DNA from 2 places in the Streptomyces sp. ISL-99 genome. Region 1 is predicted to be linked to the other one. Evidence: riboswitches for the same ligand, from Rfam matches in the RefSeq annotation. Region 1 holds a riboswitch; the other holds the start of a gene.

Region 1 (6,985 bases):
GGTCGGGAACGCTGCGGCCGATCCTGCGTCCTGTGTTGATCTGGTCGAGTTCGGGCAGGCTGGCCGCCAATCCGATTCCGACCGACGCCCTGAAAAACTCCCTGCGCCGCACTGCGTCGTCTCCGTCTCCGTCTCGGTCCGTGGCGTTGATGCGTGTGGGTGCGCTGGAAACGTGGCCGGTGGGCTCGGCTCTCTCCTCCCACTCACGGGGAGCAAGGCCGAGCAGGTGGCCAGGAATGCGTAAGGCATCGGCAATCTGCACGATCTTTTCGAAGGTGGTAACGCTGCCGACGCCGCGTGCCAGCGAACCAACGCGCTCCGGCTTGATGTCGCATTCAGCCGCGATCTTGGAGTAGCTGATCCCGGCTTCGCTGCGCGCGATACGGAACACGGTGCCGAAGTCGTGAGCTGTGATCGCGGTTCTCACGTCCGACCGCTCCAAGAGGTTGCGCGGTAGCGCTGTCGGCGGGTTGTACGCGGTCATACGCTGCCCCGTCACCCCTGCTGTTGAAAGAGCGCCGTATCGGCGTGAACGTCAGCGTACCCATGATGGGGGTACCCGGCGCGGGGAAGTCAGGTCGGTTGTCCCCCAGAAGAGTTGACGGCAAAGACCCCCGCAACCGCGCAAACGGTCCGGGGGCGTGGCCGACGCTTTTGGGAGCGCTGACATGTACCAAACTACCGCCCGTCTCGTCGAGTTGCTGATGCGGCTCTTGCTTCCCCCCGTGGGACGCCACCGGCGGGGAGGGCCGATCCCGCATCCGACACCGTCCACTCGGCGCCGACTGCTGCTCTGTCACTCCGCCCTACCGCCCGCCTTCACACCTGCCCCCGCCCTGCCTGAAGTGATCACCACGCCTGTTCGATCACGCCCGGAGGCTGCCCATCTGAGGTGGGAGCGTGCGGAGTCGCGGTTGCGGCGGGAGCGGCGTCGAGCCCTGTGGCTGGCCGTGCATGGGGTCGACATCGGGCCACGTGTCATTCACGGGGTGGCGGTCGCCCGGTGACGGCGGACAGAGTACGGCCGTTGGCGGTCGACGAGCTGCCCAGCGCTGACCCCAGCGCCGGTGACGCGGTGGTACGGCGGTGGGCTGATGACCCCTGTTGCGTCGGGCAGGCGCGGGCCGCACTACGTGAAGCTCTGACGGGCTGGGGGCTCTCGGCCGTCGAGGACTCCGCGCTGGTGATCCTCTCGGAGCTGCTGACCAATGCCGGCCGCCACGCCCGCGTACCAGGGCAGAGCGTCGAGACGCGCTTCCTCCGGATGCTCGGCGGGCTGCGCATCGAGGTGCACGACGGCTCCTGCGAGCTGCCGCGTCTGTCTACCCCCGATGGTGACCGGGACAGTGGGCGTGGGCTGTGGCTGGTTGATGCGCTTGCTGATCGGTGGGACGTGGGTGAACGCGCGGGGCTCGGCAAGGTCGTCTGGGCTGAGGTTTCGGCACCTGCTGTGGGCGGCGATCAGCGTGCTGGTTGAGCGTCGGATGATCGCGTTGCGGTTGCGGCGTGGGGACTGGGTGTGTGTTCGTGGCCGGTGGCATGAGGTTGTCGCCGTACGCGCGCACCGGTATGCGGCGGGCGGCCTGGTGCTGGTGCTCGTCTTCAACAGGGCGCCCGCAGTGCGGGTGTACGGCGCGGACATGATGGTGGTGAAGCGGTGAGCGGTGATGGGGCGGCGCGGGTCGGGGCGGTGCTGCGCTTTGTGGATTGGACGCTGAGCCTGGATGTCTCGGGCAGTGCGCCGATCAACGAGGTGGAGTGCACCACGTGTCATGAGGCGCCGGAGCCCGGTGAGCGGGGCGTCTTGGAGGAATGGTGTCTGCGGCACGCGGGCCGTACCCGGCATACCGGGTTCCGGGCCATCACGACCGCTTTCTTCCGTGCGACCTGTCACGAGTCGCTGCCGGAGGTTGCCGATGGGCGCGCGTAGGCGGGTGTCGTCACTGCTGTCGGCCGTGGACGCGGGCGGCTGGTGGTTGGCGGACCGGGGGCGCATCAGCCTGCGGTCCGCCGTGGATCGCGTGGATGAACGATGGTGCTGGTCCTGCCAATGGGCGCTCTGTCGCCTCGACCGCCCACCCGCCGCTCCGCCCGTCACCAAGCCCATGGACCGACTCATCCGGCATGAGAACGCCAACGCTGAATGGGAGTCGCTCGTGGCGCGGCTGACGCAGGACGCGGACGGAGGCCGGCCCTCTCCGCCCTAAAGGGTTCTCCCGTAACTGTCGGTCGCTGGTGAGACGATCTCTCCGTGGCTGGTGTGATCACGTTGGTGACGATCACTCGATCCCGAGGGGCCCTATGCCTAGGTCCTCACGCATGAGGCGACGCATCTGCGCCATGGCCGTGCGCCGCTGCGCTATCAGGGGCGCTTCCTCGGCGGAGCCGACAGCCACCCCCCGGGCGTAGGCGTCGCGCATCGCACGCAGGCTGTGAAACGCCTCGTTCCCCGCCGCCACGACCTGCGGAGGGCCCACGAGCCAGAGGCGTTCACTCGCTGTAGGGAGGCCGGTGCCACGGACGGCTTCCCGTACGGCGGCGTCACGTGCCGACTCGGACATGCGATCGCCCAAGGCGATGGCCCGTATCTCTTCACCTGCGGCTTTGAGGGCGGAAGCGAACTCGGTGTACACCTCGCGCCGTACCTCCAGCGCGTGCCTGGCCTCCTCCCGCTGCCACCGGTTGCGATCGGCAATCAGGGTGGCTGTGATGCCGATGACGGCACCGGTCAGTGTGGAGAGCAGGGGTATCCAGTCCATGTGCCGCAGTTTGTCTGAGCCAATGCGCCAGCACCAGTGGCGCTTGCTGCGGACGCAAGTGGTGACGGACGGCCAGGGCTCAGTTCGGGTTCATGCAGGTCGCGGGCTTGCGCCGCTCAGCGGTAGTCGGTGCGTGCTCGTGTCCTGATCTGTGGGAAGGCTGGCCCTGGGGACATGGTGGCGGCGTACGCGTGACGCGCAGTCTTGGGCCATGACCGACACCGCAGCCGGAATCGCCGTCCCCGGCACCAAGCTCGCCACCGCCGCCACCGAACTCGTCCGCGACACGACCACCGAGCTGATCTACCACCACTCCCGCAGGGTGTTCTGGTTCGGCAGCCTCCAGGGGCAGAACCGTGGCCTCAGCTTCGACCCCGAACTCCTCTACATCGGCGCCATGTTCCACGACCTCGGGCTCAATCAGGAGTTCCGCACCAGCCGCCGCCGCTTCGAGGTCGACAGCGCCGACGAGGCCCGCCGCTTCCTCCAGGGCCACGGCGTCCCCGAGGACAGCATCCGCCGCGTCTGGACGGCCATCGCCCTGCACACCACCCCCGGCATCCCCGAGTTCATGGAGCCGGAAGTCGCCCTCGTCACCGCCGGCGTGGAGTACGACGTACTCGGCATCGGCTACGACGACATCAGTTCCGAAGGCCGCGCCGCCATCACCGCCCTGCACCCCCGACCCGACTTCAAGAAGCGCATCCTCGCCGCCTTCGCCGAAGGCATCGCCCCCAAGCCGGACACCACCTTCGGCAACGTCAAGGCCGACGTACTGGCGCACTTCGTGCCCGGATACCGGCGCGGTGACTTCGTCGAGACGATTCGGAATTCCTCCCGGCCAGAGTAATCCCGAGTAGTCCCGAGTAGGGCCGGCCCAGGCGCTGATGGGAGACTGTGCGCGACCCGGGCGGCAGGCCCAGGAAGCCGGTGCGAATCCGGCACGGTCCCGCCACTGTGACCAGGCATCGCGATTGCCGTCGCCATGCCCGGAAGCCAGGAACTGACCTGCCGCCTTCTTCACCACCGACCAGGGGACGAGGAAATCCCCCGGAGGAGGCACCACCGTGTCCAGTCGTACTTGGCCTTCCCGCTGTGCCCTCATCGCAGCCGCCCTGCTCCCGCTCACCGCCTGCACCGCGGCCGGGGGACAGTCCGAGCCGGCAGCGAAAGCGGCCCCCGGTTTCCCGTACACCGTCACCAACTGCGGCGTGAAGACGACCTACAAGGCACCGCCCACCCGCGTCGTCACCATGAACCAGCACGTCACCGAGGTCATGCTGGAGCTCGGCCTCGCCAAGTCCCTCGCCGGGACCGCCTACCTCGACGACCAGGTGCTCCCCAAGTACGAGAAGGAGTACAAGGCCACCCCGGTGCTGGCCAAGGAGTACCCCTCGTACGAGAAGCTGCTCGCCGCCAACCCCGACTTCGTGTACGGCGGTTACGCCACCGCCTTCTCCGCCGGCGACGGCCGCAGCCGCGAGGCGCTGAAGAAGTCCGGCATCAACTCCCGCCTCAACATCGAATACTGCGCCGACGGCAAGACCTCGATGGACGCCCTCTACCAGGAGATCCGTGAGGTCGGCCGCACCTTCGGCGTCGCCGACCGCGCCGAGCGCTGGATCGACGCGGCCAAGGCCACCAACGCCGCCACCGGGAAGAAGGTGGCGGGCGTCGAACCCGTCTCCGTCTTCGTGTACGACGGCGGTGACAAGACCGCCTCCACCGTCGGCGGCGCGGGCATCGGCAACGAGATGATCAACCGCGCGGGCGGCAAGAACGTCTTCGCCCACCTCGCCAAGCCCTTCACCGACGCCTCCTGGGAAAGCGTCGTCGACCGCAAGCCCGAGACCATCGTCATCCTCGACTACGGCGGCACCACCGTCGCCCAGAAGAAGCAGCGCCTCCTCGACGATCCCGCCCTCGCCGACGTCCCCGCCGTGAAGAACAAGCGCTTCGCCGTCCTGCCCCTCTCCGACATGGTCCTCGGCGTACGCGCCCCCGCCGCCGTCGAGACCCTCGCGCGCCAACTCCACCCCGAGCTCAAGAAGTAGCGGGCGGGCGAGCGGCCATGAGCTGCAAGATCCCGGCCGCCCGCGGGCGGCTGCCGTACACCTTCCTCATCACCGCGCTCGCCGCCCTGCTCGCAGCGGCGGCGGTCGCGGGACTCGCCCTCGGCTCGGTACGCATCCCGGCGGGCCAGGTCCTCGGCATCGTCACCGGAACCGCCGAACCCGGCCCGTACCGCACGATCGTCCTCGACGTACGGCTGCCGCGCGTCCTGCTCGGCGCCGTCGTCGGCGCCGGGCTCGCTGTCATCGGCACCGTCCTCCAGGCCCTCGTACGCAACCGGCTCGCCGACCCCTTCCTCCTCGGCGTCTCCTCCGGAGCGTCGGTCGGCGCCGTCGGCGTCATCGTCCTGGGCATCGGCGCCGGCCTCGCCACCACCGTCACCATCCCGCTGGCCGCCTTCGCGGGCGCGCTCGGCTCGCTCGTCCTCGTATACGGACTCGCGCGCGGCGGCGGCGCCATGACGACCGGACGCCTCATCCTCGCCGGAGTCGCCGTCTCCTACATCCTGTCCGCCCTGACCAGCCTGATGATGGTCACCTCGGCCCGCGCCGACCACCTCCAGGAGATCCTCTACTGGACGCTCGGCAGCCTCGGCAGCGCCCGCTGGGACATGCTCGCGCTCCCCGCGACCGTCCTGACCCTCGGCACCGCCCTCCTCATCACCCTCGCCCGGCCGCTCGACCTCCTCCTGGTGGGGGAGGAGGGCGCCACCGTCCTCGGCCTCGACACCGGCCACTTCCGCGCCGCCGTCTTCGTGCTGGCCTCGCTGCTCACCGGCGTACTCGTCGCCTTCAGCGGCGCGATCGGCTTCGTCGGCCTGATGGTCCCGCACGCCGCCCGTATGGTCGTCGGCGCGGGACACCGCAGGCTGCTGCCCGTCGCCGCGCTCGGCGGGGCCCTCTTCCTGGTCCTGGCCGACCTGGCCGCCCGTACCGTCGCCGCGCCCCAGGACATCCCCGTCGGCGTACTCACCGCGCTCACCGGCGGCCCGTTCTTTCTCTGGCTGCTGCGCCGCCGACCGGAAGGAGCCCCGGAGTGACGACCCTGACCGCGCAAGACCTCTCGTACGGCATCGAAGGCCGCCACCTCGTCGACGAGGTCAGCCTGACCGCCGCCGACGGCGAGACCGTCGGCCTGGTCGGCCCCAACGGCAGCGGCAAGACGACCCTCCTGCGCTGCGTGTACGGAACCCTGCGCCCCACCCACGGCCGCGTCCTCCTCGACGGCGACGACCTGCACGCCATGAGTCCCAGGATGCGAGCCCGGCGCATCGCGACCGTCCCGCAGGACGGCGGCCAGGCCGGTTTCGAACTGACCGTCCGCGAGATCGTCGCCATGGGCAGGTCCCCGCACAAACGCTTCTGGGAACAGGACACGGAGACCGACGCCGAGCTCGTACGGGCGGCCCTCGACCGCGTCGGCATCGCGGACCTCGCGGACCGCGGCTTCCCGTCCCTCTCGGGCGGCGAACGCCAGCGGGCGCTGATGGCGCGCGCCCTGGTCCAGCAGCCGTCGCTCGTCGTACTCGACGAGCCGACCAACCACCTGGACATCCGCTACCAGCTGGAGATCCTCAGCCTCGTGCGCGACTTGGGCACCACCAACCTGCTCGCCCTGCACGACCTGAACCTCGCGGCGTACTACTGCGACCGCATCTACGTCCTGGACGGCGGCCGGGTCGTCACCTCAGGCCCCCCGAAGGAGGTCCTCACGGCCGACCTCCTGCACACGGTTTACGGGGTGTCCGCCGAGGTCAGCGCGCATCCGACGACCGGCGCACCGACTGTTGTCTACCTCCCGTGTCCACGCACCGAACGTTTTTCGACCACTATGTGAGATCACATACCGGGAAGTGGCCCGGGAATCTATACGATGACCGCATGGTTCCCCACGACGTGAGTGAGACGACGCCGAGCACCGTGCTGCTCGTAGCGCGCCTGCACGTCGACCTGTGCCGGCTCGCCAGCGCAATCTGTACGGCCCGAGCGGCCTGAGCCGCGGGCCGGTTCAGCACACGTACACGCTGTACACGCACACGCTTGCCCCTGCGCGGGGGACGAACTGCCGCGCGCCTTTCACGCCACCCTCCTGACAGGAGTCGAAAGCCATGGCCATCGAGGTCCGCATCCCGACCATCCTCCGCACCTACACCG
Region 2 (6,985 bases), on a different contig from region 1:
GCCGAAGTCGCCGCGGCCGACGAGGGCGGGCCCGGGACGCCGCACACCGTGATCGGCCTGGTACTGGCGGGCGTGGCGGCCGTGGCCGTGGCGTACCGGAGCGTACGCCGCCGTCGTACGGACTCGGACTGACATGTCCGCCGAGGACCGTCCCGCCGACGGCGGTGGCAGCGGCAGCGGCGAGGGCAGCGGCGGTGGACGGCTGCTGACCGGTGTCGCATGGGCGGTGCTGCTGCTCGGGCTGTGGCTGTGGGGCCGCGAGGTGACCGAAGGCCCCGGCGGCAGCTCGGCGCCGACCACCGGAGACGTGGCCGCTGTCGGCCGTCCGCTGGGAGTGCCGCTGCCTCCCGCGCACCCACCGGTCGACGGCGCGACACCGCAGCACCTCGACGTGCGCTCCATAGGCATCACGGCGCCCGTCGTGCGCCGTGGGCTCGACCGGTGGGGCGCCGTCGATCCGCCGCCGTACAACCAGTCCTCGAAGGTCGGCTGGTACGGGGAAGGGGCCAAGCCGGGTGCTCCGGGAGTCGCCCTGTTCGTCGGCCATGTCGACACCGAGAGCAGACCGGCCGTCTTCTACGGGCTGAGCGCCGCGCGCCCCGGCGAGAAGATCCGGGTGACGGGGGCCGGCGGCGAGAGCCTGGAATTCACCATCGACGACATCCAGGTCTTCACGCGTGAACGCTTCGACCCGCAGAAGGTGTACGGCCCCCGCGAGAGCGACCGGGCGGAACTGCGCCTGATCACCTGCGGGGGCACGTACGACAAGAAGGCCCGCACGTACACGGCGAACGTCGTGGTCTCGGCCTACCTGACTGGTGCGGGTACGGATACGGGTTCGGGTACGGGCAAGGGCTGACCGGACGCCGTTACGCCGCCACCGGCGCCGCAGCCGGAGCCGTGCGCCCCGCGGCCCGTAGCCCCAGCGCCCCGAAGACCCCCGCGAACACCGCCCACAGCACCGCGTGCGAAGCCAGCGACAGCATGCGGAAGTCCCACAGCAGCGTCGCCGCCACCGGGACCTCGTCCGGGTTGCCCGGCAGTGCGAAGAGCACCGCGAGCGTCGCGATCCCCGTGACGGCCACCGCGACGTGGCGCACCGGAACCGACCTGTCCGCGAGGCGTACGTACACCTGCCAGGCCAGCACCATGCCGAGGACGCCGATCACGACGGCGGCCAGCCACAGTGACTGGCGGTTGGCGACGGTGCCGGAGTCGCCGACACCCGGAGGGTTGGCCGGGTAGCGCAGTCCCGGCAGCAGCGAGACCGCCACGAAGGCGGCCGCGCCGAAGGCCAGGGCGCGGGGCCACGGCCGTTCACCGAGGCCCGTACGGCGGTGCACCAGGGCGTACGCGAGGGCGAAGAGCACGCCCAGCGCCAGCCCCGCCACGACCGCCGTGACGACCAGCCCGAAGTGCTGGGTGGACCGGGAGAACAGTTCCTCGTGGTGCTGGACGGCCGTGGCGGCGGCCCCGTGCGCGTGTTCTTCGGCGGCGGAGCGTGCCTCTTCGAGCCGGATCGCGCGGTCCATCAGGGGTTCGGCGAGGAGCAGGGAGAAGAGACCGGCGGCAAGGCCGGCCACCCCGCCCGCCGCGAGCCCGCGTCCGAGCAGGGGCAGTACAGGTGTTGACATGGTGCGACGGCCCCGATCAGTGGCAGGGGGCACCGAAGAGGTGCCGGCCGTCGTGCGAGAACTCGTGCAGGTAGTCGCCCGTCGCGGAGACGACTGTGCCGTTGTCCATGAAGACCGCGTAGAGCGCGATCACGGCGATGATCGCCGCGGCGGCCATGATCAGCCAGTCGCGGGTGGTGGTCGTGGCGGACTCGACCGCCGCGGTGTCGGTGTGCTGCGCAGTGTGCAGTGACATACCGGTGTGCCTCCTTCTGAGGTTTCCACGCCCCAATGCAGGAGGACGACGGGTCAGTTCCTGACTTCCGTACGGGGGCCTTGGGCTCTCGTACGGTCACAGTGGCGGGACCGTCCCGGCTTCGCACCGGGTTCCTGTCCACCGTCGCCTCGATGTGTGTGGAGTTGTCTTCCGGAGAGTCCCAGCCTGGCTGAGCACTGTCAACAGGCCATCGCGGGTGCGCCCCTCGCTCCGGGCCGGTGTGTCAGGATGGTTTCGACCGGATGTGTCCGGGGAGAGGGGCCGGGGGGGTCCTCGTATGTGAGTTTTTCAGTGCATCGTGAGTGCAGCCAAGGGGGAGTGGATGTACGGCAGTTACAGCGGCCGTAGGCGCAAGGGTGTCCGGGTGGCCGCGGTGGGGGCTGTGGGAGCCGCGCTGCTGCTGACGGGCTGCACCTCGTCCGGCGGTGGCGGGGGCGAGGCGACGAACCAGCCGCCGCTGAAGCAGCAGCCGAAGGGCAGCGACCCGTACTGGGTCAATCCGGAGGGAAGCGCCGCCAAGCAGGCCGCGGCGTACGCCAAGGAAGGCGACGACGAGAAGGCCGCGCTGATCAGGAAGATCGCCGAGCAGCCGGCCGCCGAGTGGATTCTTCCGGAGAACGCGGAGGCGCAGGCCAAGGGGTACACGGAGGCGGCCGAGAAGGCCGACCGTGACGCGCTGCTCGTCCTCTACAACATCCCGCACCGTGACTGCGGGCAGTTCTCGAAGGGCGGCGCGGCCGACGGCAACGCCTACCGTGCGTGGGTCGACGAGATCGCCAAGGGCATCGGCAACCGCCCGGCGACCGTGATCCTGGAGCCGGACGCGTTGCTGCACCTGGTCGACGGGTGCACGCCCGAGGAGTTCCACGAGGAGCGGTACGACCTCCTCAAGGGAGCCATCGAGCGGCTCAAGCAGCAGCCGAAGGCCAAGGTGTACCTGGACGCCGGCAACGCGGGCTGGAAGTCGCCCGATTCGCTGTTCGAGCCGCTCCAGCGGGCGGGGATCGCGAAGGCGGACGGCTTCTCGGTGAACGTCTCCAACTTCCAGACCACCGAGGTCAGCAAGGACTTCGGCAAGAAGCTCTCGGCGAAGGTCGGCAACAAGCCCTTCGTGATCGACACCAGCCGCAACGGCAACGGCCCGTACACCGGGGGCGACCCCGCGGAGAACTGGTGCAACCCGCCGGGCCGCGCGCTCGGTGAGAAGCCGACCACCAAGACCGGCGACGACCTGGTCGACGCGTTCCTGTGGATCAAGCGTCCCGGTGAGTCGGACGGTGACTGCAAGGGCGGCCCGAAGGCGGGCGAGTGGTACGAGGAGTACGCGCTCGAACTGGCCCGCAACGCGAAGTAGCGGTCGCGCCGCAGGACACGACGGGAGGGCCGCCCGACGGGGGCGGCCCTCCCCTCATGTCCAGGGGTTTACGGCACCTCGATCCAGACCCCCTCGGACGGCGTGCCCTGATCGTCCGTCACGAACAGCATGTAGTAGCCGGACGGGACCAGCGCCCGGTTCTTCGGCACGGTGACCGAGATGCCGTCCTTCGTCTTCTTCATCTCCAGCGCGACCGTGCGCTGGTCGACGTCGGTGACATGGGTGACGGCGCTGGGCCGCATCAGTTTGGCGTCCTTGACGGCCGCGGCGTGCGCCGACTTGAAGGTCGCCGTACCGCCGCGCTTGATCGTCTTCGGGCCGCCGGTGAGCTCCGGCCGCGCGTCCCGGAAGAGGTACGGCGGCGTGTAGATCTCGATGCGCTGCTCGAAGACGCCGGGCCGGGTGTTGGCCTTGTCGGAGTACAGCGAGTCGGATCCGAAGATCATGACGCGTCCGTCGGGGAGCAACAGCGAGCCCGAGTGGTAGTTGCGGCCCACCGCCGGGTCGGCCACCCGGCGGTACGTGCCGGTCTTGGCGTCGTACAGCCGCGCCTGGAGGATGTCGGAGCCGCCGCGCCCGCGGTAGTCGCTGGAGCCACCGGTGATCAGGACGGTGTCGTCGGGCATCAGGGACGCGCTCGGGTAGCGGGTGCCCTCGTCGAGCGAGTCGCCGTCCCTGAAGCGCGGGTTCGGCTCCTTGAGGTCGACGAGGCGCGACTTCTCGCTGGACTTCTCGGACTCGCCGACCCCGCCGCCGCCGATGACCATGTACTTCTCGTCCTGGGCGGGAGGCAGCCGCACGGTCGCGGAGGTCTCCATCATGTCCGGGTCGCTGAGGCCGGGGATCTTCTTGAACTTGTTGGTCTTCAGGTCCCAGATGCCCGGCTCACGGCCCTCGTCAGCGGGCCCGTACCCGGCGTTGGAGCCGGAGTAGAAGAGCTTGCCGTTGTTCATCAGGAAGATGGCGGGGTACGTCGGGAACTTCCGGATGACCCCGGTGTACTCCCACTTCTTCGTGACGGGGTCGTAGATCTCGTCCTTGCCGGGGACGATCTGGCCGATCTCGTCCAGGCCGGACAGCGACAGGACCTTGCCGTCCTCCAGCGTGGTCAGCGTCGGGTACCAGCGGGCCTCGTTCATCGGGTCGACGGTGATGTACTTCTCCGCCACCGGGTCGAACTCGTAGGCGTCCTTGATGCCCTGGAAGTCCTTCTTGTCGAGGGCGAGCTTCTGGGCGATGCCGTACACGTTCCTGGCGTCGGCGCCCGACAGGCCGTGGACCCGGTAGTTGTCCTCGGTGCCGGACTCGTACTTCTTGCCGGACACCTTGGCCTCGACGTAGATCCGGCCGAGCCCCGCCTCGGTGCGCAGGAACCGGCCGGTCTGCTTGTCGAAGATCTTCTTGGCCTTCTCCACCAGGACCGGGTCCTTGGAGACGTACGTCTTGCCGTTCTTCTTGCCCGTGAAGATCGTGCCCGCGGGCAGCGTCTTGGGGGCGTCCGGGTCCTCGTTGTGGACGATCATCAGGCCGCCGGCCTTGGTGACGTCACCTTCGAGCTTCTCGTACCGCTTGGTGCCGCCCGCCACGAGCAGCTTCCCGTCGGGCAGCTGGGTGTGCCCGGCGCAGAACATGTCCTTGGGCGTCGGGATCTTCTTGTACGTGTTGGTCTTCGGGTCCCACAGCACCGACTCGAACTTCTTGGCGTCGAAGTTCTTCTGGTTGTTGCCCGAGCCCGCGATCAGCAGCACCTTGCCGGTGTGCAGCAGCGCGGCGTGGATCGTGTTGATGCGGAACTCGGACGGGACGTCGAGGAAGTCCCAGTGGCCGTTCTCCGCCTTGTACTCGGGCCGGTTGATCTTGTAGTCGTGGTACTGCTCCGAACCGAAGCGGTAGAGCGCGGGCCCGTTCATCCCCGCCAGAGCGAGCACCACCGCACCCGTTATCGCCAGGCGGCGGGTGCGGCGGCTCGGACGGTAGTTCATTTCTTACGTCCCCCAAGGGCGATCTGCATGGTCTGGTCGGAAGCGGCCCAGGTGGGCTTCGGCTGAGGTGCGTGGGCCTCCGGCGGGGGACCGGCCGGCGACTCCGACTGGCTCGGCGGCGGCGGCCCGTGCCGGTCCGGCTTCTTCTTGTTCTTCTTCGCCTGGCGCATGGACCAGCGCCAGGCGAAGATCGGCGCCGCCGTGATCAGCAGGGCGAGCGTGGCCCAGGTGATCATCGCGGGGTGGTTGTGGCCGAAGAAGAAGGAGGAGACGAGGGACCCGCCGAAGACCAGGATGAAGAACAGGTGGATACGGAAGGTGCCGAAGAGGGTGTCCGGGCTGGAGGAGTCGCCCTTGGGCGTCACCACGAAGCCGGACTTGCGGCGCAGTACGGCGTCCATGAGTGAGCGCGCGTAGATCGGGGCCGAGAGCGCGGACATCACCATGCCGGCCAGGCCGCCGGAGCCCTCCGGCTCGTGCGGCGAAACGTTGTGGCGGCGGTTCCAGATGTAGAGGCCGATCTGGAGCGCCGAGGCGTTGCCGTACAGCATCATCCAGATGGCCGGGTCGATCTGGACGCCCGAGGCGCCCATGCCCAGGAAGAGCGCGCAGCTGAGCGCCGCGAGGATCCAGTTCATGGCGGACATCGGGTAGAAGATGATCATCATCGTGTAGTTGAAGAGCTTGCCCGTCGGCAGCGAGCCGAAGCCTCTCCAGTACTGCTTGAGGATCGTCTCGTACGTGCCGCGAGACCAGCGCAGCTGCTGCGTGAAGAAGTCGGTCCAGGCGGTCGGGCCCTCGCCGACGGCCAGCACGTCCGGGGTGTAGACCGACCGCCACTTCTTGCCGGTGGCCGGGTTCGTGGCGCGGTGGATCTCGAAGCCCGTCGCCATGTCCTCGGTGATCGAGTCGTACAGGCCGCCGATCTGCTTGAGCGTCCTGATGCGTACGGCGTTGGAGGTGCCGACGAACATGGGAGCGCCGTAGCGGTTGCCCGCGCGCTGGATCAGGGCGTGGAACAGGAACTGCTGCGACTCGGCGGCCTTGGTGACGAAGGTGTCGTAGTTGCCGTACACCTGCGGCCCGATGACGAAGCCGATGTCCGGGTCGCGGAAGTAGCCGAGCATCCGCTCCAGGTAGTTGGGCAGCGGCACGTGGTCGGTGTCGACGGAGGCGAAGAAGTCGTAGTTGTCGCCGTGCGCGTCGAGCCAGGCGTTGTAGTTGCCGTGCTTGGTCTTGGCGCGGTGCGGGCCCTTGGCCTGGTTCCACTTCGCGACGCCCTTGCGGGAGAAGTGGTGCACGCCGAGGCGCTCGCAGACCTCCCTGACCGCCGGGTCGTTGCCCTCGTCGAGGAGCCATACGTGCATCAGGCCGCGGTGGCGGATCCTGACGGCCGCCTCCAGCGTCTTCGTCACCATCTCCAGCGGCTCCTTGCCGGGCACGAAGGAGGTGAGGAAGGCGACCCGGGTGCCGGTCTCGGGCACGACGGGGACGGGGTCGCGGGCGACCAGGGTCGCGTGCGCGTTCGACAGGACGTTCATCGTGCGGAAGAGCTCGATCAGTCCGATCGAGACCAGCATGACGATGTCGAGGATCAGCAGCGTGTCGTTCTTGAGGTTCGGGTCGCGCTCGGTCCAGTGCTCCGGCTGCATCAGCCAGACGAACAGCCCCAGCGACAGCAGCGGCGCGGCGCACAGCAGCAGGGCGGCGCGGATGCGGTGCGGTTCCTGCGAGAGCA

What was found. Region 1 has a riboswitch for cobalamin ahead of J7E91_RS32100 (ABC transporter substrate-binding protein). Riboswitches for the same ligand answer to the same signal wherever they lie in the genome.
Region 2: another riboswitch for cobalamin. It lies ahead of J7E91_RS01345 (CbtB-domain containing protein); the one in region 1 lies ahead of J7E91_RS32100 (ABC transporter substrate-binding protein).

Annotation. Positions count from the first base shown of each region.
Region 1 is NZ_JAGGPC010000071.1:37,350-44,334, forward strand. Features, by position in the region: gene J7E91_RS32075 (XRE family transcriptional regulator) at 1-484, opposite strand, end outside; gene J7E91_RS32080 (ATP-binding protein) at 1,028-1,477, shown strand; gene J7E91_RS32085 (hypothetical protein) at 1,467-1,661, shown strand; gene J7E91_RS32090 (hypothetical protein) at 2,280-2,759, opposite strand; gene J7E91_RS32095 (HD domain-containing protein) at 2,971-3,609, shown strand; cobalamin riboswitch at 3,651-3,786, shown strand; gene J7E91_RS32100 (ABC transporter substrate-binding protein) at 3,827-4,813, shown strand; gene J7E91_RS32105 (iron ABC transporter permease) at 4,831-5,871, shown strand; gene J7E91_RS32110 (ABC transporter ATP-binding protein) at 5,868-6,668, shown strand; gene J7E91_RS37445 (putative leader peptide) at 6,713-6,826, shown strand; gene J7E91_RS32115 (MoaD/ThiS family protein) at 6,940-6,985, shown strand, end outside.
Region 2 is NZ_JAGGPC010000002.1:207,741-214,725, forward strand. Features, by position in the region: gene J7E91_RS01330 (hypothetical protein) at 1-132, shown strand, start outside; gene J7E91_RS01335 (class F sortase) at 134-859, shown strand; gene J7E91_RS01340 (CbtA family protein) at 870-1,634, opposite strand; gene J7E91_RS01345 (CbtB-domain containing protein) at 1,651-1,869, opposite strand; cobalamin riboswitch at 1,903-2,070, opposite strand; gene J7E91_RS01350 (glycoside hydrolase family 6 protein) at 2,213-3,244, shown strand; gene J7E91_RS01355 (kelch motif-containing protein) at 3,313-5,247, opposite strand; gene J7E91_RS01360 (glycosyltransferase) at 5,244-6,985, opposite strand, start outside.